DNA from 3 places in the Methylobacterium sp. J-059 genome. Region 3 is predicted to be linked to each of the others. Evidence: predicted binding sites of a transcription regulator. Region 3 holds the regulator's gene; each other region holds the start of a gene.
What was found. Region 3 encodes PhoB, which activates phosphate uptake and scavenging genes when phosphate is short. Its sites were predicted from a motif close to TGTCATNNANCTGTCAT; they were not measured.
Positions count from the first base shown of each region.

Region 1: the regulator PhoB is predicted to act here: its motif matches at 2,965-2,981, upstream of MKK55_RS28185 (inorganic phosphate transporter).
Region 2: the regulator PhoB is predicted to act here: its motif matches at 4,908-4,924, upstream of MKK55_RS21295 (NAD-glutamate dehydrogenase).

Region 1 covers NZ_JAKSYA010000183.1:49,619-59,460, reverse strand. Annotated here, with positions in the region: gene MKK55_RS28190 (MFS transporter) at 1-1,022, opposite strand, end outside; gene MKK55_RS28185 (inorganic phosphate transporter) at 1,275-2,912, opposite strand; gene rsgA (ribosome small subunit-dependent GTPase A) at 3,050-4,081, opposite strand; gene MKK55_RS28175 (acyl CoA:acetate/3-ketoacid CoA transferase) at 4,364-6,349, shown strand; gene MKK55_RS28170 (hypothetical protein) at 6,518-6,802, shown strand; gene MKK55_RS28165 (STAS domain-containing protein) at 7,238-8,116, shown strand; gene MKK55_RS28160 (STAS domain-containing protein) at 8,121-8,522, shown strand; gene MKK55_RS28155 (anti-sigma regulatory factor) at 8,503-8,922, shown strand; gene MKK55_RS28150 (ATP-binding protein) at 8,925-9,842, shown strand, end outside.
Region 2 covers NZ_JAKSYA010000143.1:80,319-90,160, reverse strand. Annotated here, with positions in the region: gene MKK55_RS21325 (DUF427 domain-containing protein) at 99-608, shown strand; gene MKK55_RS21320 (serine hydrolase domain-containing protein) at 673-1,896, shown strand; gene MKK55_RS21315 (DUF2147 domain-containing protein) at 2,050-2,709, opposite strand; gene MKK55_RS21310 (bestrophin family protein) at 2,879-3,799, shown strand; gene MKK55_RS21305 (GNAT family N-acetyltransferase) at 3,825-4,355, opposite strand; gene MKK55_RS21300 (hypothetical protein) at 4,443-4,649, opposite strand; gene MKK55_RS21295 (NAD-glutamate dehydrogenase) at 4,987-9,837, shown strand.
Region 3 covers NZ_JAKSYA010000112.1:17,655-27,496, reverse strand. Annotated here, with positions in the region: gene pstC (phosphate ABC transporter permease subunit PstC) at 1-792, shown strand, start outside; gene pstA (phosphate ABC transporter permease PstA) at 803-1,693, shown strand; gene pstB (phosphate ABC transporter ATP-binding protein PstB) at 1,725-2,543, shown strand; gene phoU (phosphate signaling complex protein PhoU) at 2,576-3,289, shown strand; gene phoB (phosphate regulon transcriptional regulator PhoB) at 3,471-4,172, shown strand; gene MKK55_RS14610 (protein-disulfide reductase DsbD family protein) at 4,381-6,540, opposite strand; gene MKK55_RS14605 (aminopeptidase P family protein) at 6,756-8,573, opposite strand; gene MKK55_RS14600 (Rmf/CrpP family protein) at 8,637-8,822, opposite strand; gene MKK55_RS14595 (50S ribosomal protein L11 methyltransferase) at 8,853-9,803, opposite strand.

The DNA.
Region 1 (9,842 bases), on a different contig from region 3:
GCGTGGAGCGCCACCGCCGAGGCGCGGGCGGTCGGGGCGACCTCGGTCACCTGCACCTGAAACGTGTTGTGCAGCATGTAGAAGCCGAGCCCCATCGCGACGAGGGCGGCCGCGTCGAGCTGCCAGCTCCCCGCGAGGCCGATCATGGTCAGGGCACCGGCGCAGACGAGGCCGCCGCCGACCAGCATCCGCTGCATCCCGAGGAACCGGACCAGCAGGCCGACGAGGGCGGAGTAGATCAGCCCGCCGACGGCGAAGCCGGCGAGCGCCAGCCCGGCCTCGCGCGGGCCGCCCTCGCCGCGCGCCTCGATCAGCGGCGCGAGGTGCGGGAAGATGCCGAACACCGCGATCGCCTCGACGAACACCGCCGCGAACAGCACCCGCGCGCGCGGGTTGGCCACGATCGCGCGATAGCGCGTCAGCGCCAGCCCGAATTCCGGCCGTCGCGCCGGGAGGCGGCCGCTCCGGTCGAACCCGAGCAGGGTCGCGGCGCAGCCGAGCACGGCGACCGCGGCGTTGATCGCGAACACGCCGTGCCAGCCGACCTGCCCCTCGATCAGCCCGGCGAAGGTCGAGCCCGAGAGCTGCCCGAGGATCACCGCGACGAGGAAGCGGCCGATCGCCACCTGGCGGCGCTCCATCGGCACCCGGTCGCCCATCAGGGCGAGCGCCAGCGGGATCACCCCGCCGGCCGCGGCGCCCGCCACCATCCGCAGGCCGAAGAGCAGGCGCAGGTCTTCGGCGAAGGCGCAGCCGACCAGCGCCGCCACCAGCACCGCGAGGCACGCGGTGATGACCCGCTCCTTGCCGACCGCGTCGCCCACCGGCCCGAGGATCGGCTGGATCAGCGCGTAGGGCAGCGCGAAGGCGGTCGAGAGCAGCGCCACGGTGTGGGCGTCGCTGCGCAGGTCGCGCGCCAGCACGCCGACCAGCGGCTCGACCGAGCGCCACGCGAAGGTGCTGGAGAAGCCCGCGGCCGCGAGCACCAGGATCAGGCGAGCGATCGAGGAGGTGGGAGGCATGCTGGGCCGCGGCTCGCGAACGCCCGGCCGAGGAGGCCGGATCGGTCCCGGCCTAGCCGACATCGACCGGGTTTGCAGCCCCGCCGAGGCCGTGGAGCCGGCCGTCGGCATGCAAGGCGCCGCCCCTGAAACCCGACCGCGCGCGCCCTCGCCCGGCCGGGCGCACGATCCGGTCAGACGCGTCCGGGTGATCGCCGCGGGCGATCCCGGGGCGACGAGCGGGACATGCGCAGGCTTTGAAAGGCGTTGGCCTCAGAAGACGTGGCGGAGGATGAAGAACAGGACGCCCGCCAGGGTGATCGCCGCCGGCAGGGTCAGCACCCAGGCCAGCGCCATGTTGCGCACCGTCGACATCTGCAGCCCGGAGCCGTTGGCCGCCATGGTGCCGGCGACGCCCGAGGACAGGATGTGGGTGGTCGAGACGGGCAGGCCGTAGACCTCGGCCAGCCCGATCGTGCCGGCGGCGACGAGCTCGGCCGAGGCGCCCTGCGCGTAGGTCAGGTGGGTCTTGCCGATCCTCTCGCCGACCGTGACCACGATCCGCTTCCAGCCGACCATGGTGCCCAGGCCCAGCGCCAGCGCGACGCAGACCTTCACCCAGGTCGGGATGTAGCGCGTGCCGTCGTTGAGCAGGCCGGTATAGGCCTTCAGCGTGCCGGCCTCGGCCTCCGAGAAGCTGGCGCCGTTCTTCGGCAGCAGCCGGATCGCGTCGGCGGCGAGGTACATGTCGTTGCGCAGGTTCGAGGTCTGCGCCGCCGGCACCTGCTTGATCGCACCGTAGTTCCGCACGTTGGCGGCGATGTCGGTGGAGAGGGCCGCGAGCGCGCCGTAGACCGCCGGCTGGTTCAGGTCCTTGGTCTTGAGCGCGTCCGAGACCTGCTTGCGGGCGGCCGCCGCGTCGGGCTGGGCCGTCGTCCCGGCGTGGCTCGCGAACACCGCGCTGGCGCTCTGCGAGGTCTGGATGAAGGCCGGCGTCGTGTCGTCGGCCATGGTGCGGTTCAGGGCGTAGGCGGTGGGCGCCGCGCCGATCAGGATCAGCATGATGAGGCCCATGCCCTTCTGGCCGTCGTTGCCGCCGTGGAAGAACGAGACCAGCGTGCAGGTCAGGATCAGCAGCGAACGGATCCAGAGCGGGGGCGGCGTGTCGCCCTCGGGCGCCTCGTATAGGTCCTTGCGCCGCACGGTGAGCTTGAGCGCCAGCAGCAGGAGGGCCGCCGCGACGAAGCCAATGAGCGGGCTGAACAGCAGCGCCTTGAACACGCCGAGCGCCTGGGCCCAGTCGACGCCCGAGGTCGCGGAGCCTTCCGGCGCCATCAGCTGGTTGGCCAGCCCGACGCCGATCACCGAGCCGATCAGCGCGTGCGACGAGGAGTTCGGCAGGCCGAAGGCCCAGGTGCCGAGGTTCCAGACGATCGCGGCGATGAGCAGCGCGAAGATCATCGCGTAGCCGGCGCCCGACCCGACCTGCAGGATCAGCTCCACCGGCAGCAGCGTGACGATGGCGTAGGCCACCGCGCCCGAGGACAGCATCACGCCGAGGAAGTTGAAGGCGCCGGACCAGATCACCGCCACGAGCGGCGGCATCGAGTGGGTGTAGATCACGGTCGCCACCGCGTTGGCGGTGTCGTGGAAGCCGTTCACGAACTCGAAGGCCAGCGCGATCAGCAGGGCGAGGCCGAGGAGCACGAAGGCGCCGATCGCCAGCGGCGTCTGGCCGACCGCGTTCATGTCGGTGATCAGGCTGACGCCGGCGTAGACCAGGCCCGCCACCAGGATCAGCAGGAACGCGACGATCCCGCCCGGATGCAGGCCGCGATCGAGCGTCGGACCCGGGCGCCGCCTCGGTTCGGCGCCCGACAGGTGCGGTGTCAGGCGGGCAGAATCGGACATGACGGATCTCGACGGCGATCGGACTTCGAACGCCTTCGGATAGGTCGCGTGCGTGACGGTCCGGTGACGGCGCGCGAAAGGACAGTCGATCCGCGCCGGACGACCCGGTCAAGAGCCGGCGAATACCGGTCGAGCGCTCAGTGCCTGCGCGGGCGCCGCGGCGCCGTGGCCGGGGTCTTGTCGCGATTCTCCGCGACGAGCTTGCGCCAGCGGTCCAGGCGGTCGGGGTCGAGGGTTCCGTCGGCGATGGCGGCCTGCACCGCGCAGCCCGGCTCGTGCGCGTGGGTGCAGTCGCGGAACCGGCAGTCGGGCGCGCGCTCGGTGATCTCGGCGAACAGCGTGTCGATCCCCTCCGCGGCGTCGCTGACGTGGAGCGTGCGCATCCCCGGCGTGTCGATCACCCAGCCGCCCCCGGCCATCGCGTGCAGCGAGCGGCCCGTCGTGGTGTGGCGCCCCTTGGCGTCGTGCTCCCGGATCGCGCCGGTCTCCTGCGGCGCGTCCTGGCCGGGCCCGGCCAGGGTGTTGACGAGCGTCGACTTGCCGACGCCGGACGAGCCGACGAGCGCGACGGTCTGCCCGGGCCCGCACCAGGGCGCCAGCGCCGCCGCGGCGTCCGGGCGGCGCGGGTTGACGCCGACCACCGACAGCCCGCGCTGGAGGGCGGCGGCCTGCCGGCGGTAGGCCTCGACGTCGTCGGTCAGGTCGGCCTTGGTCAGCAGGATCACCGGGTCGGTGCCGCCCTGGTTGGCCAGGGCGAGGTAGCGCTCCAGGCGGGCCGGGTTGAAGTCGGCGTTGCACGAGGTGACGACGAACAGGGTGTCGACGTTGGCGGCCGCGGCCTGCGGGACCTTGCCGCCCTCGGTGCGCCTCTGCAGCACGGTCCTCCGCGACAATCGGCGGTGCAGGGTCAGCGTCCGCGGATCGGCCAGGACCCAGTCGCCGACGGTGACGTCGCCGGTGCTGGCGTGGACCGGCAGGATCAGCTCGACGGGGCCGGCGGCCGACAGCGCCGTCAACCGGGAGCGGTGGACCAGGGCGATCCGCATCGGCGCGAAGCCGGCATCGGCGGCCTCGCACTGGTCCTCGAAGAAGCCGGACCAGCCGAGGCTGGCCGCTTCTGCGGCGCGGAGGGCGTGGGGATCATCGGTCACGGCTTCAGCCCATGACACGGCGCCGGCCGGCTGACCAGTGAGCCGCGCGCGTGCGGAAGCGCCGCGGGATGCCGAAGGCGCAGGGTTTGAATTCAATATTCTGCGCGTGGAAGAACGAGTTAATTTCAACGTCGCGACAAATAATGTTCGTTTGCAGGGCAGCCTTGGCTTGCCCTAACCTCCCCCCGAGCGGTCCCGTGCAGCCGAGCCGTCGCGGTCCGTCAAGAATAGAGCCTGAGCCAACAGGTGCCGCAAGGCAGTGGCCGCAAGACCGGAACGGTCGTCGGCAGGGAGAGTCGCGTGAAGAAGAACAAGATCGTCAGCGCCGACGAGGCGATCGCCCTCATCCGCACCGACGACGTCGTCACGACGACGGGCTTCGTGCAGAGCTGCATCCCCGAGGCGCTGCACGCGGCCCTGGAGAAGCGCTTCGTCGAGACCGGCGCGCCCGGCAACCTCACCCTGATCATGACCGCCGGCGCCGGCGACAGCAAAGGCCTCGGCACCGGGCGCCTCCACCACGAGGGCCTGCTCGGGCGGGTGATCGCGGCGAACTTCGGGCGGATGCCCAAGGTGGCGCAGGCCGCGCAGGACAACCGCATCCGCGGCTACAACCTGCCGCAAGGGGTGATCTCGCAGCTCTACCGGGCCTGCGCCGCCGGCCAGCCCGGCCTGTTCTCGAAGGTCGGCCTCCACACCTACGTCGACCCGCGCCACGGCGGCGGCCGCGTGAACACCCTGACGACCGACGAGATCGTCAAGGTCGTGGAGGTCGAGGGCGAGGAGTGGCTGTTCTACCGGGCCACCAAGATCGACGTCGCCTTCATCCGCGCCACCAGCGCCGACCCGTCGGGCAACCTCTGCGTCTCCAAGGAGGCGCTGACGCTGGACAACCTCGCCCAGGCGATGGCCGCCCGCAACAACGGCGGCATCGTCATCGCGCAGGTCGAGCGCATCGTCGAGCAGGGCTCGATCAAGCCCAAGGACGTGCGCGTGCCGGGCATCCTGGTCGATTGCGTCGTGGTGGCGCCGCCCGAGCAGCACCGCATGAACTACGGCGTGCAGCACGACGCGGCGCTCGCCGGCGAGATCCGCGTGCCGGTCACCGGCCTGAAGCGGATGACGCTCGAAGCGCGCAAGATCATCGCCCGCCGCGCCGCGTTCGAGCTGCCGCCGAACGGCGTGGTCAACCTCGGCGTCGGCGCGCCCGAAGGCATCTCCTCGATCGCCAACGAGGAGAAGGTCACCCCCTACATCACCCTGACGACGGAGGCCGGCGCCGTGGGCGGCGTGCTCGCCTCGGGCTCGAGCTTCGGCGCGGCCACCAACGCCGACTCGATCATCGACCAGAACCAGATGTTCGACTTCTACGACGGCGGCGGCCTCGACATGACCTGCCTCGGCATGGCCGAGTGCGACGGCGCCGGCAACGTCAACACCAGCCGCTTCGGCGGGCGGCTCAACGGCTGCGGCGGCTTCATCAACATCTCGCAGAACGCGCGCAAGGTGGTGTTCGCCGGCACCTTCACCTCCGGCGGCCTCGTCACCGAGATCGACGAGGGCCGCCTGCGGATCGTGCAGGAGGGCCGTTCGCGCAAGTTCGTCGGATCCGTCGAGCAGAACACCTTCAGCGGGCCGTTCGCGCAGGAGCGGCGGCAGCCGGTGCTCTACGTGACGGAACGCTGCGTCTTCAACCTGACCCAGGCCGGGCTGGAGCTGATCGAGGTGGCGCCGGGCATCGACATCGGCCGCGACATCCTCGCCCACATGGACTTCACGCCGGTGATCGAGAACCCGATCCCGATGGACCCGCGCATCTTCCGCGACGAGCCGATGGAGTTGCTCGCCGACCTCCTGAACCTCAACCTGCCCGACCGGGTGAGCTACGACCCGGCGCGCAACCTGCTGTTCGTCAACCTCGAAGGCTGGCAGGTCCGCTCGAAGGGCGACATCGACGCGCTGCGTCAGGTGCTCGAGACCGCCTGCCTGAAGGCCGGGCAGCGGGTGAACTCGGTGGTCAACCACGACGGGTTCCGCATCGGCGAGAACCTCTACGACGACTACGCCGAGATGATCGAGTACCTGTCGAAGTACCACTACCTCACGACGACGCGCTACGCGACGAGCGCCTTCCTGCGCCTGAAGATGCAGGAGGCCCTGAGCCGCCGCGGCCTCGCCCCGCACGTCTTCGAGCGCCGCTCGGAGGCGCACGCCTTCCTCGAAGCCGCCGAGCGCGAGGCCGCGCAGGCCGAGGTCGGCGAGCGCCCGCTCCGCGCGGCCGAGTGATCGGAGGTCCGGCCGGACGCCGGGACGCGAGCGTCGGCGCCCGGATCCTGCGCGTCTCGGCCAAGTCGGGTCGAGCCTGAAGGCTCGGCTCATCAAGATGGCGCAAGCATCGATCGGACGCATGCCTGTCATCGAACCCGTGACGGGAACTCCGGGCGATGAGCACGCTTGGCTAAGTCTGATGTCGGGGGCTGCCGCGACGCCGGATCGAATCCGTCGATCGGGCAGGGTCGCCGGGACGCAGCCCTGCCCGACGCCGAAAGCGAGACGACCGTGCCCTTCTTCGAGAGTCGTTGGCTCTACGCCTCGCCCGTGAACGCGACCGAGCGGCATCTCGGTCGCACGTTGCGCGCGATGTACGAGGCCCTGCCGACGCCGCCGCCCTCCGAGCAGCTCTGCACGCTGTTGCGGAAGCTCGACGACGCCGTCGCGGCGGCCGATCCGACGCCCTGACGGGTCGGAGGCCGCCCTCGACCGGCGGGCCGCGCAGCGCGCCGTCGGTCTCCGCTTCGTCCGAGGCGTCACCGGGTTCCACGGGCAAGCCGCCGTCCGCCCGGACGCTGGCGCCCGACCATGAGAGCCGTCTCCTCCACGCCGGCCGGACGTCGTCGCCGACGCGATTTCTCCGGCTCTGCCAAGCGCTTGGCCAAGAGCTTGGCCAAGCTCTTCAAAGTCACGCAGCACCTCAAATCCAGGCGGCGCCTCGCCGCATCCGTCTCGCGGCGCGCGAGGACGGTCCGGGCCGATGATGGTTCCGGGCGTGGGAAATCTTTCTTTTCACTGATCCGAATGCAAGCATTGCCCCGAGAGAGACCGGACTTGGCGGCGATGCAGCCTATCGAAACGGTCACGACCCAGGTAGATGCTGGATCACGACAGGGGGAAGACATGACGCGTATCGATGGCGCCGAGGTCCTGAAGCGGACGCTCGCGGACGACGAGGCCGCCATCCTCGATGCCTGGACCGTGTCCCTTCGGGAGGGGACATCCCTTCAGAGCGGCCGCATCCGCGAGGCCGAGCTCCAGACCCAGGCCAGGGCGGTCTATCGCCAGCTTCGGGACGCTTTCGCCGCGGGCGGGCTCGACGCCGACGCGGAGGGCTTCGCCCAGCTCCGCGACACCCTCGCCGACATCTCGCGCTCGCGGGCGATCCAGGGCTTCACGCCGACCGACACGGCCAACTTCGTGTATTCTCTCAAGCCGCCGGTCTTCGAGGCCCTCGAGAAGGCCCACGCGACGGACGCGGCGACGCTGGCGGCGGGGACCCGGGCCGCGAGTAGGGTGCTCGATCGGCTCGGCCTGCACACCATGGAGGTGTTCCTGGCCAGCCGCGAGGAGGTGATCGGGCGCCAGGGCCAGGAGATCGCCGAGCTCTCGACCCCGGTGGTCCGGCTCTGGGACGGTATCCTCGCGCTGCCGCTCATCGGCACCCTCGACAGCGCCCGGACCGGCGTCGTGATGGAGAACCTGCTCCAGGCGATCGTCGACGAGGAGGCCGAGATCGCCATCATCGACATCACCGGCGTGCCGACCGTCGACACCCTGGTGGCGCAGCACCTGCTGAAGACCGTCGCGGCGGCGCGGCTGATGGGCGCCGACTGCATCGTCTCCGGCATCCGGCCCCAGATCGCCCAGACCATGGTCCATCTCGGCGTCGAGCTGAACGTCGTCTCGAAGGCGACCCTGGCCGACGCCTTCGCCGTCGCCCTGAGGCGGACCGGCCGCAAGGTGGTGCGCCAGCAGGCCTCCATCGAGGGACGCGGCTGACGCCATGGACCGCATCCCGATCCTCAAGCTGGGTGGCGCCCTCATCGTCACCATCCAGGTCGACATGCACGACCGCCTCGCCCTTGCGCTGGAGGAGGACCTCACCGCGATGATCGCGCGCACCGGCGCACGCGGCGTCCTGCTCGAGATCTCGGCGCTGGAAATCGTTGATTCCTTCATCGGGCGCATGCTGGTGAGCATCGCCGCCGTCTCGCGCGTCCTCGACGCGGAGACGGTCGTGGCCGGCATGCGGCCGGCGGTCGCCATCACCCTGGTCGAGCTCGGCCTGGAGCTGACCGGCATCAAGACCGCCCTCAACGTCGAGCGCGGCATGGCGCTGATCCAGGCGCGGCTCGCCGAGGAGGAGGACGGCTGCGGGGGCGACCGTGAAGGCCACGAAGGCTGAGCCCCCCAAGGCCGAGACCCTCGCGATCCGCTCGGGCGACGACGTCGTGCGGGTGCGCCAGCGGGTCCGCGCGCTCGCCATCGAGATCGGCCTCGGGCTCGTCGACCAGACCAAGATCGTCACCGCCGCGAGCGAGCTCGCGCGCAACACCCTCGACTACGGCGGGGGCGGCCACGTCCACGCGGAGATTGTCCAGGCCGGGACGCGCCGGGGCCTGCGCCTGACCTTCGAGGATCAGGGCCCCGGCATCGCCGACATCGATCAGGCGATGACCGACCACTACACTTCCGGCGGCGGGCTCGGCCTCGGTCTGGGCGGCGCCAAGCGGCTCTCGAACGAGTTCCACATCGCGTCGACCCCCGGAGCCGGCACCCGCGTGACGATCGCGCGGTGGAAGTGAGCATGCACCGGATCACCGTGACGGAAGCGAGCCAGGTGGCCGAGGCGCGGCGGCGCGCCGTCGCCGTGGCGCAGGGCATCGGCTTCGACGAGACCGCGGCCGGACGCGTGGCCCTGGTCGTCACCGAGCTCGCCACCAACGTCGTCAAGTACGGCGTGCCGGGCGAGGTTCTGGTGGGCACCTACGAGGACGGGACCGGCTCGGGGGTCGAGATCCTCGCCCTCGACAAGGGCAACGGTTGCCAGGATCTCGGCCTCGCCCTGCGCGACGGCCATTCCACCGGCGGCAGCGCCGGCGAAGGGCTCGGCGCGGTGCGTCGCCTTTCCGACGCCTTCGACATCGTCTCCCGGCCCGGCCTCGGCACCGCGGTGCTGGCGCGCCTGTCGATCGACAGGACGCGCACCCCGGACGGCGTGCCCGGCTTCGGCGCGGTGACGGTGCCGCTGAAGGGCGAGACCGCCAACGGCGACGCCTACGCCGTGCGCGAGCGCGACGACGGCTGGACCGCCATCGTGTCGGACGGCCTCGGCCACGGGCCGGAGGCCGCCAAGGCGTCCGAGGAGGCCCTCAAGCTGTTCCGGCGCCATCGCGACGAGCCGCCCGCCGCGATCCTCGCCGCCATCCACGCGGGCCTCTCCCACACCCGGGGCGGCGCGATCTCCGTCGCGCGCTACGCCCGGGATCGTGCCACCCTCGCGCTGGCCGGCATCGGCAACGTCGCCGGGGCGGTGGTCTCCGGCGCGGCGATGAAGCGGACGGTCAGCCTGGCCGGGACGGCCGGCCACGCGGCCCGGCGGATCCAGGAGTTCGAGTACCCGATGCAGGCGCGGGACGTGTTCGTGCTCTGCTCCGACGGCATCGCGACGGGCTGGTCCCTCGACGCCCATCCGGGCCTCGCCGGCGCCCACCCGACCCTCGTG
Region 2 (9,842 bases), on a different contig from region 3:
TCCGGGCTGTCGGGTCGGGGCTAGCACGCCGCGCGTTTTCGGCAAACGCATCTTCGCGGCGCCCTATGTTTCGGACGAGACGAACCGAGGACGACGCGATGCATCCGACCCCATCCCCGACGAAGCCCGGCGAGGAGAGCGTGTGGGCCTATCCGCGCCCGCCCCGGCTGGAGCCGGTCGCCGCGACGCTGAAGGTCGTCCTCGGCGGCCGCACCATCGCCGAGACGCGGGCCGGGTTTCGCGTGCTCGAGACCAGCCATCCGCCGACCTACTACTTCCCGCCCGCCGACGTCGCCGAGGGCGTGCTCGGGCCGGCGCACCGGGCCGGGATCTGCGAATGGAAGGGCCGCGCGGTGCTGTTCGACGTGACGGCGGGCGGCGCAGCGATTCCCGGCGCGGCTGTTCCCGGTGCCGCTTGGGCCTATCCCGATCCGACGCCGGATTTCCGCGCCATCGCCGGCTACGTCGCCTTCTATGCCGGCCCGATGGAGGCCTGCACCGTCGGCGGCGTCCGCGCGGAGCCGCAGCCGGGCGGCTTCTACGGCGGCTGGATCACCCCCGGCATCGTCGGCCCGTTCAAGGGCGGCCCTGGAACAATGGGCTGGTGAGCCTCGGGAGCTGTCCCGCCGCCCCAGGACCGCTACATCGGGCGCCGGGAACAAGGAGCACGGCATGAGCGATGCGATCGACGGAAGGCCGCAGGACGTCGGCATCGACCCGGGACGCCTGGAACGGATCGACGGCTGGATGCGCAGCCTCGTCGCGGAGCGCAAGCTCGCCGGGTTGTCGGTGAGCGTGGCGCGGCGCGGGCACACGGTGTTCCAGCGCGCCCACGGCCTCGCCGACCTCGCCCGCAGGACGCCGTTCACCACCGACACAGTGACGCGGATCTACTCGATGACCAAGCCGCTGACCTCGGTCGCGGTGATGCAGCTCTACGAGGAGGGCCGGTTCCAGCTCGACGACCCGGTCGCGCGCTTCCTGCCGGAGTTTTCCGAGATGCGGGTCGCGACCGGCGGCAACCGCGCCAAGCTCGAGACCGAGCCGGCCCGCCGCCCGATCACCATCCGCGACCTGCTCACCCATACCGGCGGCCTGACCTACGGCTTCATGGAATCGACCCTGGTCGATGCGCTCTACCGCCAGCAGGGCGCCGACTTCCTGCGCCCGGATGCGAGCCTCGCCGAGGTGGTGGCGACCGTGGCCCGGCTCCCGCTCCTGTCGCAGCCCGGCGAGGCGTGGAACTACAGCGTCTCGACGGACGTGCTCGGCCACCTCGTGGCCGTCGTCTCGGGGCGCGACTTCGCGGATTACCTGCGGGACGCCGTGCTCGCGCCGCTCGGCATGATCGATACCGATTTCTTCGTGAGACCCGAGAACATGGGGCGGTTCGCCGCGAACTACGTCTACGATCGCACCCGCACGCTGAGGCTCTACGACGACGCGGTCGAGACCCATTTCGCCAAGCCTCCGGCGATCGCCGGCGGCGGGGGCGGCCTCGTCTCGACGGCCTCCGACTACCTGCGCTTCTGCCGGTTCATCCTGAACAAGGGCGAGCTCGACGGCGCGCGCCTGCTCGGGCGCAAGACGGTCGAGCTGATGACGATGAACCACCTGCCCGGCGACCTCGCCGCGATCGGCACGCCGCGCTTCGCGGAATCGTCCTATCACGGCATCGGCTTCGGGCTCGGCTTCTCGGTGATGCTCGATCCGGCCAAGGCCCAGATCGTCGGCACGCCGGGCGAGGTCGCCTGGGGCGGCATGGCCTCGACCGCGTTCTGGGTCGATCCGGCCGAGGAGCTCGCGGTGGTGCTGCTGACGCAGCTCGTCCCGTCCTCGGCCCTGCCGATCCGAAAGGAGCTGCGGGTGCTGACCTACGCCGCGCTGACCGATTGACACGGGATCGAGGCGCGGGGGAGCATTCTCGGGCGAGGCGGATGCCCACGCGCGTGAGGATAACGCGACCACACGACGAAACAGAGCGTCTCCCGTGATCCAGGGATCACGGGAGACGCTCTCGTGGTCGACAGCGCCTTCGTTCTGCGGCGCCTATTCGTCGGCGGGCGCGGCCGCGGGCGGCGTGCCGGCGGCCGGAGCCGGGGCCGGCTTCGCGCCGGGCTTCGCCGCCGCGGGCTTGGCGGCGGTCGAGCCGGTCGCGGCCGGCTTGGCGGCCATGTATTCCGGATCGGTGCGCGGGCCTCCCGGACCGTTCGTCGGCCCGGTCATCTGGCCGGCGACCACGTCGGTCACGCGGTTCCAGGTCTGCGACTTGCACAGGAAGGCGATCAGACAGCCGCGGACGGTCAGCTCCTCCGGGGTGTCGGACCAGATCGTCACGTCGTAGGACTTGCCGTCCTCGGAATTGTAGATCTTGCCCTCGTAATGGGCGTCGGCGTTCGGCTTCAGCCCCATGATGAGCTGGTGGCCCAGCGATGCGCGCGTCTGCTTGCTCGCGTCGGGGTTCTTGAAGTCGACCCGCGGCTGGCCCTTGTCGTTGAGCGGCACCTTCAGCCACACGACGTAGCCGCACAGGCTCTTGTTGCTCGGGCCGCACTTCTCCACCCGGATGCGGGCACGCCCGTCCTCGGTAAGCCACGTGCCGCTCGGGTCCGCGGGCGTCGCCGCGTGCGCGATGCCCGAGAGCATGGCCAGCGCCATCGCACGCCCGGCCCAGGCGCCGATTCCCGCGCCGATCCGTCGAACCGTCATACCCACTACTCCTTCCGCGCGCCCGCGCCGTGGCCTTCGCCCCGCCCGCGTGCCCAATCTCTGGGCCCCGCCATCCGCTCGGAACATGACGGGATCATGGCCGTGCCTCGGCGCGCCGTGCCGCACGGCCGATGACGGGAGCGACCCGCTTCGGCTAAGCCTGCCATCCATGATCGTTCGCCCCCGTCCCAACCTCTTCGCCATCCTGTTCACCCTGCGCGGCTCGATCCTGCCGCGGGTGGCGCTGAAGGTCCTCGGGCTGACGGCCTTCGCCGCGCTGGTGGTCGCGGTCGAGCAGCGCGTTCCGGAACGGTTTCCGGTGACGGCCGGGATCGGCCCGTTCACCCTGATCGGGCTGGCGCTCTCGATCTTTCTCAGCTTCCGCAACAACGCCTGCTACGAGCGCTGGTGGGAGGCCCGGAAGGCGTGGGGCGCGCTGATCGTCGAGATGCGCGGCTTGAGCCGGACTCTGGTCGCCCTCCTGCCCGGTCCCGAGCACGATGCGGTCCGCCGCACCGGCCTGCGCCGGCTCGCGGGCTTCGGCCACGGCCTGCACGCGCGGCTGCGCGGCCTCGACGAGGCGGCCGCCGTCGCGCCCTGGCTGCCGCCGGGCGAGGTCGCACGCCTGCGCTCCTGCCCGAGCCCGACCGATGCGGTGCTCGCCGGCCTGACCCGCGACCTCGCAGGGGCCTATCGCGACGGGCATCTCACCGACGTGCTGTTCGGCGTCCTCGAGCGCAAGGTCTCGGACCTGTCGGCGATCCACACCGCCTGCGAGCGGATCCACGGCACGCCCCTGCCCTTCGCCTACACCCTGCTGCTCTACCGCACGGCGTGGCTCTACTGCCTGTTGCTGCCGTTCGGGCTGTCGGCCTCGCTCGGCTGGGCGACGCCGGTCGCGACCATGCTGGTGGCCTACACCTTCTTCGGCCTCGATGCGCTGGGCGACGAGCTGGAAGAGCCCTTCGGCCTGGAGGCGAACGACCTGCCCCTCGATGCGATGCTGCGCACGGCCGAGCGCACGGTGCTCGATGCCCTCGGCGAGCCGCTTCCGCCCGCGATGGAGCCGGTGCGCTACCGATTGGATTGAGCGTGCGGGCCGGCGACCGTCTCGCTCACGTCCGCGACGGGGCCGCGTCCGGCCCGGGCCCGAGCCGGCGCTGCATCAGCACCGTGCCGAGCCAGCGCCCGTGCTTGTGGCCGACGTTCTCGAGCACGCCGGCATGCGCGAAGCCCAGGCCCGCATGCAGCGCCACCGACGCCTCCGAGCCTGGATCGGTGATCACCGCCACCATCACCCGCGCGTCGATCGCCTCGCAGGCCGCGATGAGCGCCGCCAGTAGGGCGCGGCCGATCCCGAGACCGCGCGCGGCCTCGGCGACGTAGACCGAATCCTCCACCGTCGAGCGATAGGCCGCCCGCGCGCGATAGGGACCGGCATAGGCGTATCCGCAGACCGCGCCGTCGCGCTCGGCGACGAGGTAGGGATAGCCGTCCGCGACGAGCGCCATCCGCCGCCGCGCCATCTCGGCCAAAGTCGGCGGCTCGGTCTCGAAGCTCGCGGTGCCGTTCGTCACCGCGTCGGCGTAGATCCGGGCGATCGCGGCGATGTCGGCGTCGACGGCCGGGCGCAGGTCAGGCGTCATCGATCCGCTCGCGCAAAAAAGGGGCCGGCGCGACGGCGCCGGCCCTGCGGTCGATCGTTCGGCGATCCCTTCGGGATCGCGCGGGGATCACTCGGCCGCGGTCATCTCGGCGGTGAAGTGGCCGCACCAATCCTGCGAGGCCACCACCGGCCACAGGCCCTTGGACTCGGGAGCCGGCTGGCTCACCGGCGGGTTGAAACGGCACAGGCCCTGATCGCCGACGGCGGAGGCGCCGTTGGTCTTGTGGTCGTCGAAGAAGCGGCAGCTGTTGCAGGAGGCGTTGGTCGAGGTCATCGGGTTTCTCCGGTTCGGGCGTCTGTCGCGGGCTGTCGGAACCGTCGCCGGCCCCGTCGTCCGTCTGCAGTTCTTAATTAGAACAGCTCCAATATGGCGTCAACCGGCGAGTCCCGGCGCGGTTCCCGTTTTCGAGCGCGACCGGTGGAAACCGGTACGGTGCGCGCAGGAGCAACGCCGGACGGCAGCGGGGCCCCTTCCGGAAACGCCGGTCGTCACGGCCCGCCTGTCACCCGGCGCGGGCCTGCGAGCGGCGAGCGTCATCGACTCGCCATGGGCCCTCCCCTAACGTCCGGGGCGGGACCGGCGTCGGTGCCGGTCCGGAGGGTCCCCGCCCATGGTGCTGGAAACCGAATCGGCGCTGGAATCGGCCACCGCCCTGGCGACGAGCGAGGCGAAATCCGCCCGCACCGATCTGATCGAGGCGGCGGCATCGATCGTGGGCGGCCGCGGCGGACCGGGCGGCTTCGTCCGCGACCTGTTCGGCCGGGTGCCGCCGGAGGACCTGGCGCCCTACCCGGCCGAGGCGCTGGCCGACCTCGCGATCGCCGCGCGTGCGCATCTCGCGGTACCGCGCGCCACGGGTTCGGCGGCGAACCTCCGGCTCGTCGACGTCGCCGTGCCCGGCCCCGGGCGCACCCGCGAGCTGACCGTCGTCGAGGTCGTCAACGACAACCGCCCCTACCTGCTCGACTCGACCCTGGCGGAGCTGACCGAGCAGGGCCTAACGCCCCACCTCGTCGCCCACCCGATCCTCGGCGTCGAGCGGGACGCCGACGGGGCGCTCGTCCGCGTCGTCGGGGAGACCACGGCGGACGCCCACGGCGCCCTGCTGCGCGAGAGCTTCATCCACATCCACCTCGACCGGCTCGATGCCGGCGAGGCGCGCGAACGCCTCGAAGCCGGCCTCGCGCAGGTCTTTCGCGATGTGGCCCTGGTCACCGACGACCACGACGCGATGCTGGCCCGGCTCGGCGCGCTCGCCGAGGGCTACGGCCGCAATCCCCCGCCGCTGCCCGAGGGCGAGGTCGCCGAGGCGCGCGCCTTCCTCGAATGGCTGCGCGACGGCCACTTCACGCTGCTCGGCATGCGCGAGCACGCGCTGCCCGGCGAGCGGGCGGCCGAGGCCGAAAGCCTCGGCATCCTGCGCGATCCGGGCCTCGCCGTGCTGCGCCGCGGGCGGGCGCTCGTGGACATGACGCCGGAGATCGTCGCGTTCCTCGAGGAGCCGCACGCGCTGATCATCACCAAGGCGAGCCTCAAGGCCCGCGTCCACCGCGCGGCGCATCTCGACTACGTCGCCGTCAAGCTGTTCTCCGCGACGGGCAAGCTCACCGGCGAGGTCCGCATCGTCGGGCTGTTCACCGCCGCGGCCTACACCGCGCTCGCCCGCGAGGTGCCCTATCTCCGCGGCAAGGTCGCGGCCGTGGTCGAGAAGGCCGGCCTCGACCCGACGAGCCACGCCGGGCGGGCGCTGCTCGCCGTGCTGGAGACCTACCCGCGCGACGACCTGTTCCAGATCGACGTGGACCGGCTGTTCCGCTTCACCCTCGCCATCGCCAACCTCGCCGACCGGCCGCGCATCCGCGTGCTGTCGCGGACCGACCGGTTCGGGCGCTTCGTCTCGCTCCTCGTCTACGTGCCGAAGGACCGCTACGACTCGATCGTGCGCGCCCGCATCGGCGCCTATCTCGCCCAGGAATACGGCGGCCGGCTCTCGGCGACCTATCCCGACCTGCCCGACGGGCCGCTGGCCCGGATCCACTACATCGTCGGGTTCTCCGAAGCCGGCGCGCCGGAGCGCGACCCCTCGGTGCTGGAGGCCGGCATCGCCGCCCTGGTGCGGACCTGGGGCGACGCGCTGCGCGCCGCGCTCACGGAGGCCATGGGCGGATCCGAGGCGCGGGCGCTGGCCGTCCGCTACGGCGAGGGCTTCTCCGCGGCCTACCGCGAGAACTTCTCCGCCGAGGTCGCCATCGCCGACATCGCCATCCTCGAATCCCTGTCCGAGGACCGCTCGCGCGCCGTCGCGATCGACCGCCGCGACACCGACCCGGCGGCGCAGGTGCGCCTGAAGGTGTTCTCGCGCGGGGCGTCGCTGCCGCTGTCCGACCGGGTGCCCGGCCTGGAGAACCTCGGCTTCCGGGTGATCAACGAGCGGACCTACAGCGTGCTGCCGGCGGGGAGCGACACCAAGGTCTGGCTGCACGACATGCTGCTGGAGCGCGCCACCGGTGCGGCCATCGAGATCGGCCCGCTCGAGGCGCCGCTGGAGGCGGCGATGCTCGCCATCGCCGCGAACCAGGCCGAATCCGACGGCTACAACCGCCTCGTGCTGGAGGCCGGCCTCGCCTGGCGCGACGTGGCGCTGCTGCGCGGCCTCGGCCGCTACCTGCGCCAGCTCCGCGTGCGCTACGGCCAGGACTACCTCGCCGCGACCTTGAGCCAGCATCCCGGCATCGCCCGCCAGCTCGTCGCGCTGTTCCACGCCCGGTTCGACCCGGCCGCCGGGGGCGACCGCGGGGCCGCCGAGGCGGCGGTTCGCGAGGGCATCGAGGCGGCGCTCGCCGACGTGACCAGCCTGGACGAGGACCGGATCCTGCGCCGCTTCGTCAACCTCGTGGAGGCCGCGGTCCGCACCAACTTCTTCCAGAAGGCCGCCGACGGCACCCTGCGCGAGACGATCGCCTTCAAGTTCGCCTGCGCCAAGGTGTCGGGCATGCCGCTGCCGCGGCCGTTCTTCGAGATCTTCGTCTATTCGCCCCGCGTGGAAGGGCTGCACCTGCGCTACGGCTACGTCGCGCGCGGTGGCCTGCGCTGGTCCGACCGGCCGGAGGATTTCCGCACCGAAATTCTGGGGTTGGTGAAGGCGCAGCAGGTCAAGAACGCGGTGATCGTGCCGGTGGGCGCCAAGGGCGGGTTCTTTCCCAAGCGCCTGCCGCCGGCCTCGGATCGCGCCGCATGGCTGGCGGAGGGCACCGAGAGCTACCGCATCTTCATCCGCACCCTCCTGGAGCTCACCGACAACTTCGTCGCCGAGGGCATCGCGCCGCCGGCCGACACCGTGCGGCACGACCCCGACGACGCCTACCTCGTGGTCGCCGCCGACAAGGGCACCGCGACCTTCTCCGACATCGCCAACGCGCTCTCGCTGGAGCGCGGGCACTGGCTCGGCGACGCCTTCGCCTCCGGCGGCAGCCAGGGCTACGACCACAAGGGCATGGGCATCACCGCCCGCGGCGCCTGGGAGGCGGTGAAGCGCCACTTCCGCGAGATCGACGTCGACACGCAGGCTTATCCGGTGACGGTGGTCGGCGTCGGCGACATGTCGGGCGACGTGTTCGGCAACGGCATGCTGCTCTCGCGCACCCTGAAGCTGGTGGCGGCCTTCGACCACCGCGACATCTTCCTCGATCCGACGCCCGACATGGCGGCGAGCTTTGCCGAGCGCAAACGCCTGTTCGACCTCGGCCGGTCGAGCTGGGCCGACTACGACAAAAGCCTGATCTCGGCCGGCGGCGGCGTCTTCTCGCGCGCGCTCAAGGCGATCCCGCTCTCGGCCGAGATCCGGGCCGTGCTCGGGTTCGAGCGCGCCTCCGCCTCGCCCGCCGAGCTGATGCAGGCGATCCTCAAGGCGCCCGTCGACCTGCTCTGGTTCGGCGGCATCGGCACCTACGTCCGCGCCACCACCGAGACCGACGAGGAGGCCGGCGACCGGGCCAACGACGCCGTGCGCATCACCGGCCCGGAGATCCGCGCCAAGGCGGTGGGCGAAGGCGCCAACCTCGGGCTGACCCAGCGCGGGCGCATCGAGGCGGCGCGGGCCGGCGTCCGGCTCAACACCGATGCGATCGATAACTCGGCCGGCGTCAACACCTCGGACGTCGAGGTGAACATCAAGATCGCGCTGATGATCCCGGAGCGCGACGGCCGCCTCGATGCGGATGCCCGCAACGCGCTCCTCGTCGCGATGACCGACGAGGTCGCCCACCTCGTGCTGCGCAACAACGAGCTGCAGACGCTGGCGCTCTCGCTCGCCCAGCACCGCGGCCTCGGCGAGGCCGGCTTCGCGATGCGGACGATGCAGGCGCTGGAGGCGGAAGGCCGCCTCGACCGCGCGGTCGAGTACCTGCCCGACGACGCGACGCTGACCGAGCGCATGCGCCGCGGCGAGGGCCTGACGCGGCCGGAATACGCGGTGCTGCTCGCCTACGCCAAGCTCTCGCTCTACGACGCGGTGCTGGCGAGCCCGGTGCCGGACGACCCGTACTTCGACCGCGAGCTGCAGCGCTACTTCCCCAAGGCCCTGCGCGAGCGCTTCCCCGATGCGGTGAGGGGGCACCGTCTGCGCCGCGAGATCATCGCGACGGCGTTGTCGAACATCATCGTCAACCGCGGCGGCATCTCGCTCGTCACGCGGCTCACCGACGAGACCGGGGCGGACGCCGCCACCATCGCCAAGGCCTACGCCGTGACCCGCGACGCCTTCGGCCTGATGGAGCTGAACGCGGCCATCGACGGGCTGGCCGGGCGGATCGGCGGGCAGGCCCAGATCGGCCTCTACGCCGAGGTGCAGGACCTGCTGGTCAACCGCATCGTCTGGTTCATCCGCAATCTCGACCTCGCCGGCGGCATCGCGCCCCTGGTGGCGCGCTATCGCGACGGGATCGCCGCGGTGCTCGCGTCCCTCCCCGGCGTCCTCGGCACGGAGGCGAACGCGGCGATCGAGCGGCGGCGCGCCGACCTCGTCGGGCAGGGCATGGATGCGGAGCCGGCACTCCGCCTCGCCTCGCTGCGGGCGCTGACCTCGGCGCCCGACATCGTCCGCGTCGCCGGCACCAGCGGGCGGCCGGTCGCGGAGATCGCGGCGACGCACTTCGCGCTGGAGCGGGAATTCTCCCTCGACGCGCTCGCCGAAGCCGCCCGCGCGGCGCCGGTCTCCGACACCTTCGACCGCGTCGCGCTCGAGCGGGCGGTGGCCGGCATCTCGACCGCGCACCGGCAGCTCACCGCCGAGGTCGTCGGCGACATCGGCGCCGGCCCGGAGGCGGTCGCCGCCTGGGGCAAGGCCCGCGGCCCGTCGCTGGCCCGCATCCGCAGCGCGGTCGACGCCATCGCGGCCTCGGGGCTGACGGTCTCGAAGGCCACCGTCGCCGCGAGCCTGCTCGGCGACCTGGCACGAAGCTGACGCCG
Region 3 (9,842 bases):
TTCGGCTTCGGCTTCCTCACCTCGAGCGCCTGGAACATCGGCACCGAGCAGTACGGCGCCCTGGTCGCCGTCACCGGAACGCTCGCCTCCGCGGTGCTCGCCCTGGTGATCGGCGTGCCGATCTCGCTCGGCATCGCGATCTACCTGACGCAGCTCTGCCCCGGCTGGGCGCGCAAGCCCGTCGGCATGACGATCGAGCTGCTCGCCGCCGTGCCCAGCATCATCTACGGCATGTGGGGCCTGTTCATCTTCGCGCCGCTCTTCGCCCGATTCGTGCAGATGCCGGTGTCGAACCTGGTCGAGGGCATGCCGATCGTCGGCACGCTGCTCTACGCCCGCGTGCCCTCGGGCGTCGGCGTGCTCACCGCCGGCATCATCCTGGCGATCATGATCGTGCCGTTCGTGGCCTCGATCGCCCGCGACATGCTCGACCAGATCCCGACGATCCTGCGCGAGAGCGCCTACGGCATCGGCTGCACCACCTGGGAGGTGGTCCGCCACGTGCTGCTGCCGCAGGCCTCGGTCTCGATCATCGGCGCGATCATGCTCGGCCTCGGGCGCGCCCTCGGCGAGACCATGGCGGTGACCTTCGTGGTCGGCAACGCCAACCGCCTCTCGGCCTCGGTGTTCGATCCCGGCTCGACCATCGCCTCGCGCATCGCCAACGAGTTCAACGAGGCCGACGGCCTGCAGCTGAACTCCCTGATGGCGCTCGGCTGCATCCTGTTCGCGATCACCTTCGTCGTCCTGATCATCGCCCGCTTCCTGACGCGCCGCGTCAAGGTCGCCTGAGGGACCCGCCATGGACGCTCCCAACACGATCCGTCCGGCGCCGGCCCTGAAGCCGGCCCGCATCCGCGGCAGCCGCCGGGTCGCCGACCGCACGCTGCGGATCGCCTGCCTGACGGCCACCGTGCTCGGCGCCTTCGTCCTCGGCTCGATCCTGCTGATGCTCATCGTCGAGGGGGCGCGCGGGTTCTCGCCGCTGCTGTTCACCCAGCCGACCCCCGGCCCCGGCTCGGAAGGCGGTGGCATCGCCAACGCCATCCTCGGCAGCCTCGTGCTCACCGGCATCGGCATCCTCATCGCCACGCCGATCGGGCTGATGGCCGGCACCTACCTCGCCGAGTACGGCCGCGGCTCGAAGCTCGCCGAGGTGATCCGCTTCCTCAACGACATCCTGCTCTCGGCTCCCTCGATCCTGATCGGCCTGTTCGTCTACACCCTGATGGTGCGGCCGATGGGGACCTATTCCGGCTGGGCCGGCGGCGTCGCGCTGGCGATCATCGCGACCCCTGTGATCGTGCGCACCACCGAGGACATGCTGCGCCTCGTCCCCGGCACGCTGCGCGAGGCCGGCGTGGCGCTCGGCGCCCCGATGTCGACGGTGATCCGCAGCGTGACCTGGCGGGCGGCCTCGGCCGGCATCGTCACCGGCATCATCCTCGCGCTGGCCCGCATCGCCGGCGAGACCGCGCCGCTCCTGTTCACGGCGCTCAACAACAACTCGTGGTTCAGCCCGGACCTGATGGGCGGCGTCGCGAACCTGCCGGTGATGATCTACCAGTTCGCCCTCTCGCCCTACCCGAACTGGCAGCAGCTCGCCTGGGCCGGCGCGCTCCTGATCACCATGACGATCCTGCTGCTCTCGGTCGTCGCCCGCTTCGTCATCAAGCCGCAGCGCGCCCGCTGATCCGCCGCCGGCATCCACGAGGAACACGACGATGAACGCCGCTCCCGCGATCAACGCCACCCGGTTCGACGGCCGCAACCCGGCCGACGAGCACGCGCCGATCCGCATCAGCGCCCAGGCCCTGAACTTCTACTACGGCCAGTTCCACAGCCTGAAGAACATCAACCTCGACTTCCACGACCGGCAGGTGACCGCGCTGATCGGCCCCTCGGGCTGCGGGAAGTCGACCCTGCTGCGCACCTTCAACCGGATCTACAGCCTGTACCCGGAGCAGCGCGCCGAGGGGCAGGTGCTGCTCGACGGCCAGAACATCCTCGATTCCGGCGTGGACCTGAACGAGCTGCGCTCGCGCATCGGCATGGTGTTCCAGAAGCCGACGCCGTTCCCGATGTCGATCTACGACAACGTCGCCTTCGGCCTGCGGCTCTACGAGAAGCTGCCGAAGTCCGAGCTCGACGGCCGCGTCGAATCGGCCCTGCGCAAGTCCGCGCTGTGGGACGAGGTGAAGGACAAGCTCAAGCAGTCCGGCATGGGCCTCTCCGGCGGCCAGCAGCAGCGCCTGTGCATCGCCCGCACGGTGGCCCAGAGCCCGGAGGTGATCCTGTTCGACGAGCCGACCTCGGCCCTCGACCCGATCTCGACCGGCCGCATCGAGGAGCTGATCGAGCAGCTGCGCAGCGAGTTCACGATCGTCATCGTGACGCACAACATGCAGCAGGCGGCCCGCATCTCGCAGTTCACCGCCTTCATGTATCTCGGCGAGGTCATCGAGGTCGGCCCGACCAACCGCATCTTCATGAACCCGACGGTGCGCCAGACCCAGGACTACATCACCGGCCGCTTCGGCTGAGCCGCACCCGGATCGTTCGAGGACCCACGCCCATGCCCGGCCACATCGTCACGTCCTACGACACCGACCTCGAAGACCTGCGCCGCTCGATCTCCGAGATGGGCGGCGTCGCCGAGAAGATGATGACCGAGGCGACCGACGCGCTCGTCCGCCGCGACACCCAGCTCGCCCAGGCGGTAATCGTCGCCGACAAGCGCCTCGACACGCTGCAGCGCGAGATCGAGGAGCGCGCGGTGCTGCTCATCGCGCGGCGCCAGCCGATGGCGATCGACCTTCGCGAGACGATCTCGGCGATCCGCGTCTCGGGCGACCTCGAGCGCATCGGCGACCTCGCCAAGAACATCGCCAAGCGCGTCGTCGCGATCAGCGACCAGGCCCAGGCCCAGAAGATCGTGCTCGGCGTGCAGCACATGAGCGACCTCGTCCAGGAGCAGCTCAAGGACGTGCTCGACGCCTATGCCAGCCGCGACGTCAACGCGGCCCACAACGTGTGGGAGCGGGACGGCGAGATCGACGCGCTGTACAACTCGCTGTTCCGCGAGCTACTGACCTACATGATGGAAGACCCGCGCAACATCTCGTTCTGCACGCATCTGCTGTTCTGCGCCAAGAACGTCGAGCGTATCGGCGACCACACCACCAACATCGCCGAGACGATCCACTACCTGTCCACCGGCGAGAACCTCGCGGGCGACCGCCCGAAGAACGACGCCTCGAACTACGCGACGGTGGCACCGGGCGCCTGAGGGCTGCCGTCTCCTCCCCTCCTCCTCTGCGGGGGGAGGGTGGGCCTCGCGTGAGCGGGGGTCGGGAGAGGGGAGCGACCGCTCCGGATACGGCGCTCCCCTCTCCCGACCCGCTTCAGGGGGGAGGGAGGTCCGTGGCGATGGATGAGAAAGTCGGGCGGTCCGCCCGGGAGTGCCCTGCATGCGTACGCGGATCCTGATCGTCGAGGACGAGGAGGCGCTGACCACCCTCCTGCGCTACAACCTCGAAGCCGAGGGCTTCGAGGTCGATTCCGCCGCCCGCGGCGACGAGGCCGAGCTGCGCCTGCAGGAGCAGGTGCCCGACCTGATCCTGCTGGACTGGATGCTGCCGGGGCTCTCGGGAATCGAGCTGTGCCGCCGGGTGCGGGCGCGGCGCGAGACGATGTCCCTGCCGGTCATCATGCTCACCGCCCGCGGCGAGGAGGGCGACCGCATCCGCGGCCTCGGGACGGGGGCCGACGACTACATCGTCAAGCCGTTCTCCGTGCCGGAACTGCTGGCGCGCGTCCGCGCGCTGCTGCGGCGCGCCAAGCCCAGCCACGTCGCGAACCTGCTGGAAGCCGGCGACATCGAGCTCGACCGCGACAGCCATCGCCTGCGCCGGGCCGGCGGCGAGATCCACCTCGGGCCGACCGAGTTCAAGCTGCTCGAGTTCCTGATGCAGAGCCCCGGCCGGGTCTATTCCCGCGAGCAGCTCCTCGACGGCGTATGGGGCCACGACGTCTACATCGACGAGCGCACCGTCGACGTGCATGTCGGCCGCCTGCGCAAGGCCCTGAACCGCGCCGGCGAGACCGACCCGATCCGCACCGTCCGCGGCTCGGGGTACGCCTTCGACGAGACGTTCTCGGGCGAGGATTGAGTTCGGCTTTCGGTGGACGGCTCAAGCGACCGCAACGATCCGCGACCTGCCGTGGGTCCCTTCTCCCATGGGGAGAAGGACAGGATGAGGGGCGTGAGTCATTCGGGTCGGTCACGACCCTCACCCCAACCCTCTCCCCATGGGAGAGGGAGCCGTCGCGCACACTGAAGTGATGTCAGTCCTACGAAAATTATATTTTTACCAAGCTTCAGGGGACCTTCGTCCCCCCGCCGTCGAGCCCCGCGCTGCGGCCCGTCGCCTTCACGGCGTCCAGCGCGCTCAGCATCGTCCCCTCGGTGAGGATCTGCGGCAGCACCGTCGGCTCTCCGGCCCCCGCATAGAGCAGGTAGAGCGGCACGCCGCTCCGGCCGTGGCGCTCGAGCAGGCGGGTGATCTCCGGGTTCTGGTTGGTCCAGTCGCCCTTGAGATACGTGACGTCGCGCGCGCGCATCGCCGCGCCGACCGCCGCCGTCCCGAGCGAGGTGCGCTCGTTGACCTGGCAGGTGATGCACCACGCCGCCGTCATGTCGACGAAGACCGGCCGGCCGCTCGCCAGCAGCGCGTCGAGGCGGGCCTGCGTGAACGGCTCGATCCCCTCGGCCCGGGCCTGGGCCCCCGGTGCGACGCGGTCGTGGTCGAGGGTGAGGGCGAGCCCCGCCACGCCGGCGACGGCGAGCACCGCGAGGCCGCGGGCGAGCTGCGCCCGGACCGGCCGCGCGTCGCGGCCGAGCTCCCACGCCCAGGCGGCGAAGCCCATCAGCACCAGCCCGATCAGCGCCGCGAGCAGGCCCTGCGGCCCGACCTGCTGCGCCAGCACCCAGACCAGCCAGGCGACCGTGGCGTAGATCGGGAAGGCGAGGGCCTGCTTCAGCACGTCCATCCACGCGCCGGGCCGGGGCAGGGCGCGCAGCGCCGGCGGCCACAGGGTGAGCGCCAGGAAGGGCAGGGCGAGGCCGAGGCCGAGGCTCGCGAACACGACGAGGCCGGCAGCGGTCGATTGCGTCAGCGCGAAGCCCACGGCCGAGCCCATGAACGGGGCGGTGCACGGCGTCGCCACGACCGTCGCGAGCACGCCGGTGAAGAACGAGCCCTGGAGCCCGGCCCGCCGGGTCAGCCCGTCGCCGAGCCCGGACAGCCGACCGCCGAGGTGAAGCATGCCCGACAGGCTCAGGCCCATGGCGAAGAGCAGGTAGGCCAAAGCCGCCACCACGGTCGGCGATTGCAGCTGGAAGCCCCAGCCGATCCCGGCGCCGCCGGCCTTCAGGGCGATCAGCAGCGAGGCCAGCGCGAGGAACGCCGCCAGCACCCCCGCGGTGTAGGCGAGCCCGTGCAGCCGGACCCGCGCCGGCGCCTCGCCGGAATGCCTCACCAGGCTCAGCACCTTGATCGACAGCACCGGGAAGACGCAGGGCATCAGGTTGAGGATCAGGCCGCCGAGCAGCGCGAGGCCGGCCGCGGTCCACAGGGTCAGCGCCTCGGCCGGGTCGGTGCGCGCCGCCGCCGGCGCTGCGCTCGGCATCGCGCCGCCGCCGGCGAGCGCCGCCTCCTCGCCGAGCGCGAAGGCCTGCCGAACGAGGCCGCCGCCGGTGTCCTCGTCGATCGCCAGCACGCCGGGCAGCGATTCGGGCGCGGGGTCGGCGGGCGTCGCGCGGGTCAGCGTCAGGTGGAGGCCCGAAGCGTCGACGGTGAAGGGCTGCGGCGCGGCGTTGTCGATCGCCGTCTCGGAATAGGGGAAGAACGCCACCGCGCGGACCGTGTCCGCGGCGAGGCCCGGAGCCTCGAGGTCGAGGGCGAGCCGGTCGCCCTGGCTCGACAGCCGCACCGGCCACGGCGCGCGCTTGGGCAGGGCGGCACGGGCGCGGGCGAACAGGTCGACGTTGCCGGGATCGGCCGTGGCCTCGCGCGCGACCGGCAGCGTCAGGGCGAGATCGGCCGAGCCGGGAATGCACTCCGTCTCGCACACGAGATAGGTGAGCTTGCCCGCCAGCGTCACCGGCGCGGCCGGGTCGAGGCTCGGCGGCGGGGTGACCCGCACGAGCAGGATCGCCTCCCCCTCGTAGCCGAAGTTCATCAGCGTCGCGATCGGGATGCGGTGCGGCGCCGGCCACTGGATCGCCGAGGCCGAGAAGCCCGCCGGCAGGGTCCAGATCACCTCCGGCGGCAGGCCGGAATCGCCGGGATTGCGCCAGTAGACGTGCCAGCCCGGCTTCATCGCCATGCGGATGGCGACGGTGAACGGCGTGGCCCCCGCCACCGCCGCGGGCTCCGCCGCGAGGCTCGCCCGCACGAGGTCGGCCGGCGGCTTGAAGCCCTGGGCCGCAACCGGCCACGCGAGCAGGGACAGGAGGAGGGCGGCTGCGCGGATCATGCGGTCCTTATCGCGCGACCGACGACGACGGTTTCACGCCGCCATCCTCATAGGCCCGAACCAGCGGAGGGTAAAATCGTGGGCGTGCGACAGGTTGGAACGGAGGCACCGCCGGATCGCGCATTCGAAGCGCGACGCGGCTCCCCCACGCGGGAGAGGGGACCCGCGTCAGGCTGGATGTTCCCGCGGATGCGCGGTTCGATCGTTCGAACTCTTTAGGACCCGCTGCTCAACGCCGCCGTCGCCCGCTCCAGCCAGGCCCGCGTCTCCGGGTCGAGGTCCGCGGACAACACGTCGCGGACGCGGGCGTGATAGGCGTCGACCCAGGCGCGCGCGTCCGGGCTCAGCATCTCCGGCACGATCAGGCGGCGATCGTAGGGGACGAGCGTCAGGGTCTCGAAGCCGAGCACCGGGCGCTCGCCGCCGGGCACCGTGCGGGGCTCGACGAGGACGAGGTTCTCGATGCGGATGCCGTAGGCGCCCGCCCGGTAATAGCCCGGCTCGTTGGAGAGGATCATGCCCAGCTCGAGCGCCACCGTCCCGGTCTTGGCGATGCGCTGCGGGCCTTCGTGCACCGACAGGAAGGCGCCGACGCCGTGGCCGGTGCCGTGGTCGAAGTCGAGGCCGGCCTCCCAGAGCGGCAGGCGCGCCAGGGTGTCGATCTGCGCGCCGGTGGTGCCCTTGGGGAAGACTGCGCGGCCGATGGCGACGTGGCCGCGCAGCACGCGGGTGTAACGATCGCGCATCTCCGCGCTCGGCGCACCCACCGCCACCGTGCGGGTGATGTCGGTGGTGCCGTCCAGGTACTGGGCACCCGAATCGATCAGGAACAGCTCGCCCGGCGCCGCCCTCCGGTCGGTGGCGCGCGTCACCCGATAATGCACGATCGCCCCGTTCGGCCCGGAGCCGGAGATCGTCGGGAACGAGACGTCGCGCAGATCCCCGCCGGCCGCGCGAAAATCCTCCAGCGCCTCCACCGCGGCGATCTCGCTCGGCGCGTCCTGCCCGTCGAGCCAGGCGAGGAAGCGCACCACGCTCGCCCCGTCGCGCCGGTGCGCGGCGCGGGCGCCGGCGATCTCGGCCTGGTTCTTCACCGCCTTCATCGCGGTGATCGGGTCCGGGCCGACGTCGGCGGTGCCGCCCACCGCCGCGACGCGTTCCTTCAGCGCGACCGCGCCCGTCGCCGCATCGAGGCGCACGCGCTTGCCCGCGAGCTCGCCGAGCGCCGGCTCGAACGCGTCGCGCCCGTCGATGTCGGCGATCGGTCCGAGCGCGTCGCGCGCCTCCGCCGTCACGTCGCCGGAGGCGAGGAAGAGCCGCGGCCGGCCCTCGCGCGGCAGGACGGCGTAGCCGAGCGCGAGCGGCGTGTGGCCGACGTCGGCCCCGCGCAGGTTGAACGCCCAGGCGAGGTTGTGCGGATCGGAGATCACCAGCGCATCGCACTGGCCGGTCTCGAGCTCGGCGCGGATGCGCGCGATCTTCTCGCTCGCGGCCTCTCCGGCGAAATCCAGCGGATGGGCGGCGACGCGTCCGGCCGGAGGCTTCGGTCGCCCGGCCCAGACCGCGTCCACCGGGTTCTCGGAGAGCGCCTTCACCTCCGCGCCGGCCTTGGCGGCCGCGCGTTCCAGGCGGGCGACGCCATCGGGCGTGTGCAGCCAGGGATCGTAGCCGAGCACCGCGCCGCGCCGCAGCGTCCGGGCGATCCAGGCCTCGGCGGTGCTCTCGGCGAGCGGCACGATCGCGACCACGCCGGGATCGACCTGTTCCGGCGCCTGCAGGGTGTAGCGTCCGTCGACGAACAGCGCCGCGGCATCCGCCAGGATCACGGCGGTGCCGGCCGAGCCGGTGAACCCGGTCAGCCAGGCGAGACGCTCGGCATTGGCCGGGACGTATTCGGACTGGTGCTCGTCGGCCCGCGGCACGACGAAGCCGTCGACGCCGGCTTCCCGGAGGGCGGCACGAAGGGCGGCGACGCGCTCCGCCGCCTTGCGGTGGCTCGAATCGTCGAAGGTCTGGAAGCGGATGCGGCTCATCCGGCCAGGGTATCGCCGGCGCGGGTCGGCGGGCAACCGACCTCAGCGGGTATCGATGCGATCTCAGCCGCCATCCATCGGCGGGTCGGCGGCGCGATCGCCGGGTGTGCCGTCGTAGCCTTCGAGCCAGGCTCTGCGCGCATCGGACCCGACCGGGTAGGGGCATGCATCCTTCGGGCGGCCGTGGCTGCGGGCGCGGGCGCCTTCGGTGATCGGATCGGCGGGCGGTTTCGCGGGCGTGTCGGTCATGCCGGGAAAATGCGGGCGCCCGCGTTCGGTTCAGCGATGCGGGAAACCGCCGCGCGCGCCACGGGCGAGCGGCCGCGGCGCCGCCCCGCCGCGGCGGAGCACCAGGGCGACCCAGCCCTCGATCGTGCCCTTCGAAGCGAGATGGAAGCCGCGGTGGCGGTAGGCCGAGAGCACGCCGGCGACGTCGCGCTCGATCAGGCCCGAGAGCACCAGCACGCCGCCCTCAGCCACCACGGCCGACAGCGTCGGCGCGAGCCGCCGCAGCGGGCGCGCGAGGATGTTGGCGAAGACCACGTCGAAGTGGCGCGGCCGCGCGGCCAGGGCGTTGCGCACGCCGGGCGCCTCGTAGAGCTTGAGGTACGGCCCGAGGCCGTTGGCATGGGCGTTGGCGCGGGCGGTCCTGACCGCCTCGCCGTCGAGGTCGCCGGCGATCACCGGCCGGCGCAGAGCCTTGGCGGCGGCGAAGGCGAGGATGCCGGTGCCGGTGCCGACGTCGAGCACCCGGCCGGGGCGCCCGCGCTTCAGCACGTCGACCAGCGCCTTGAGGCAGCCGAGCGTGGTGCCGTGATGGCCGGTGCCGAAGGCGAGCGCCGCCTCGATCTCAATGGCGAGCTCGTTCGGCCGCACGGTGGCGCGGTCGTGCGAGCCGTGGATGCGGAAGCGGCCGGCCCGCACGGGCACGAGGCCTTCGAGCGAGGCGCGGACCCAGTCCTTCTGGTCGATGGTGCGGAACTCCGCCGCGTCCGCCTGCGCGCCGACCACGGGGCGGATCAGGTCGCGGATGAAATCCTCGTCCGGCGCGTCGGCGAAGTAGGCTTCCAGCCGCCACGTCACCCCGTCCTCCGCCTCGAAGGCGGCGACCGCCGTCTCGGTCGGGTCGAACATCTCGCCGAGCAGGTCGGTCATCGTGCGCGCCGACCGCTCGTCGGTCATCAGCTGCAGGACGTGGGTCGGGCGGTTCGGGTGCAGGCCTTCGAGCATGGCCGGCCTTACCACCCTCGGCCGCGTTCCGCGACGTGT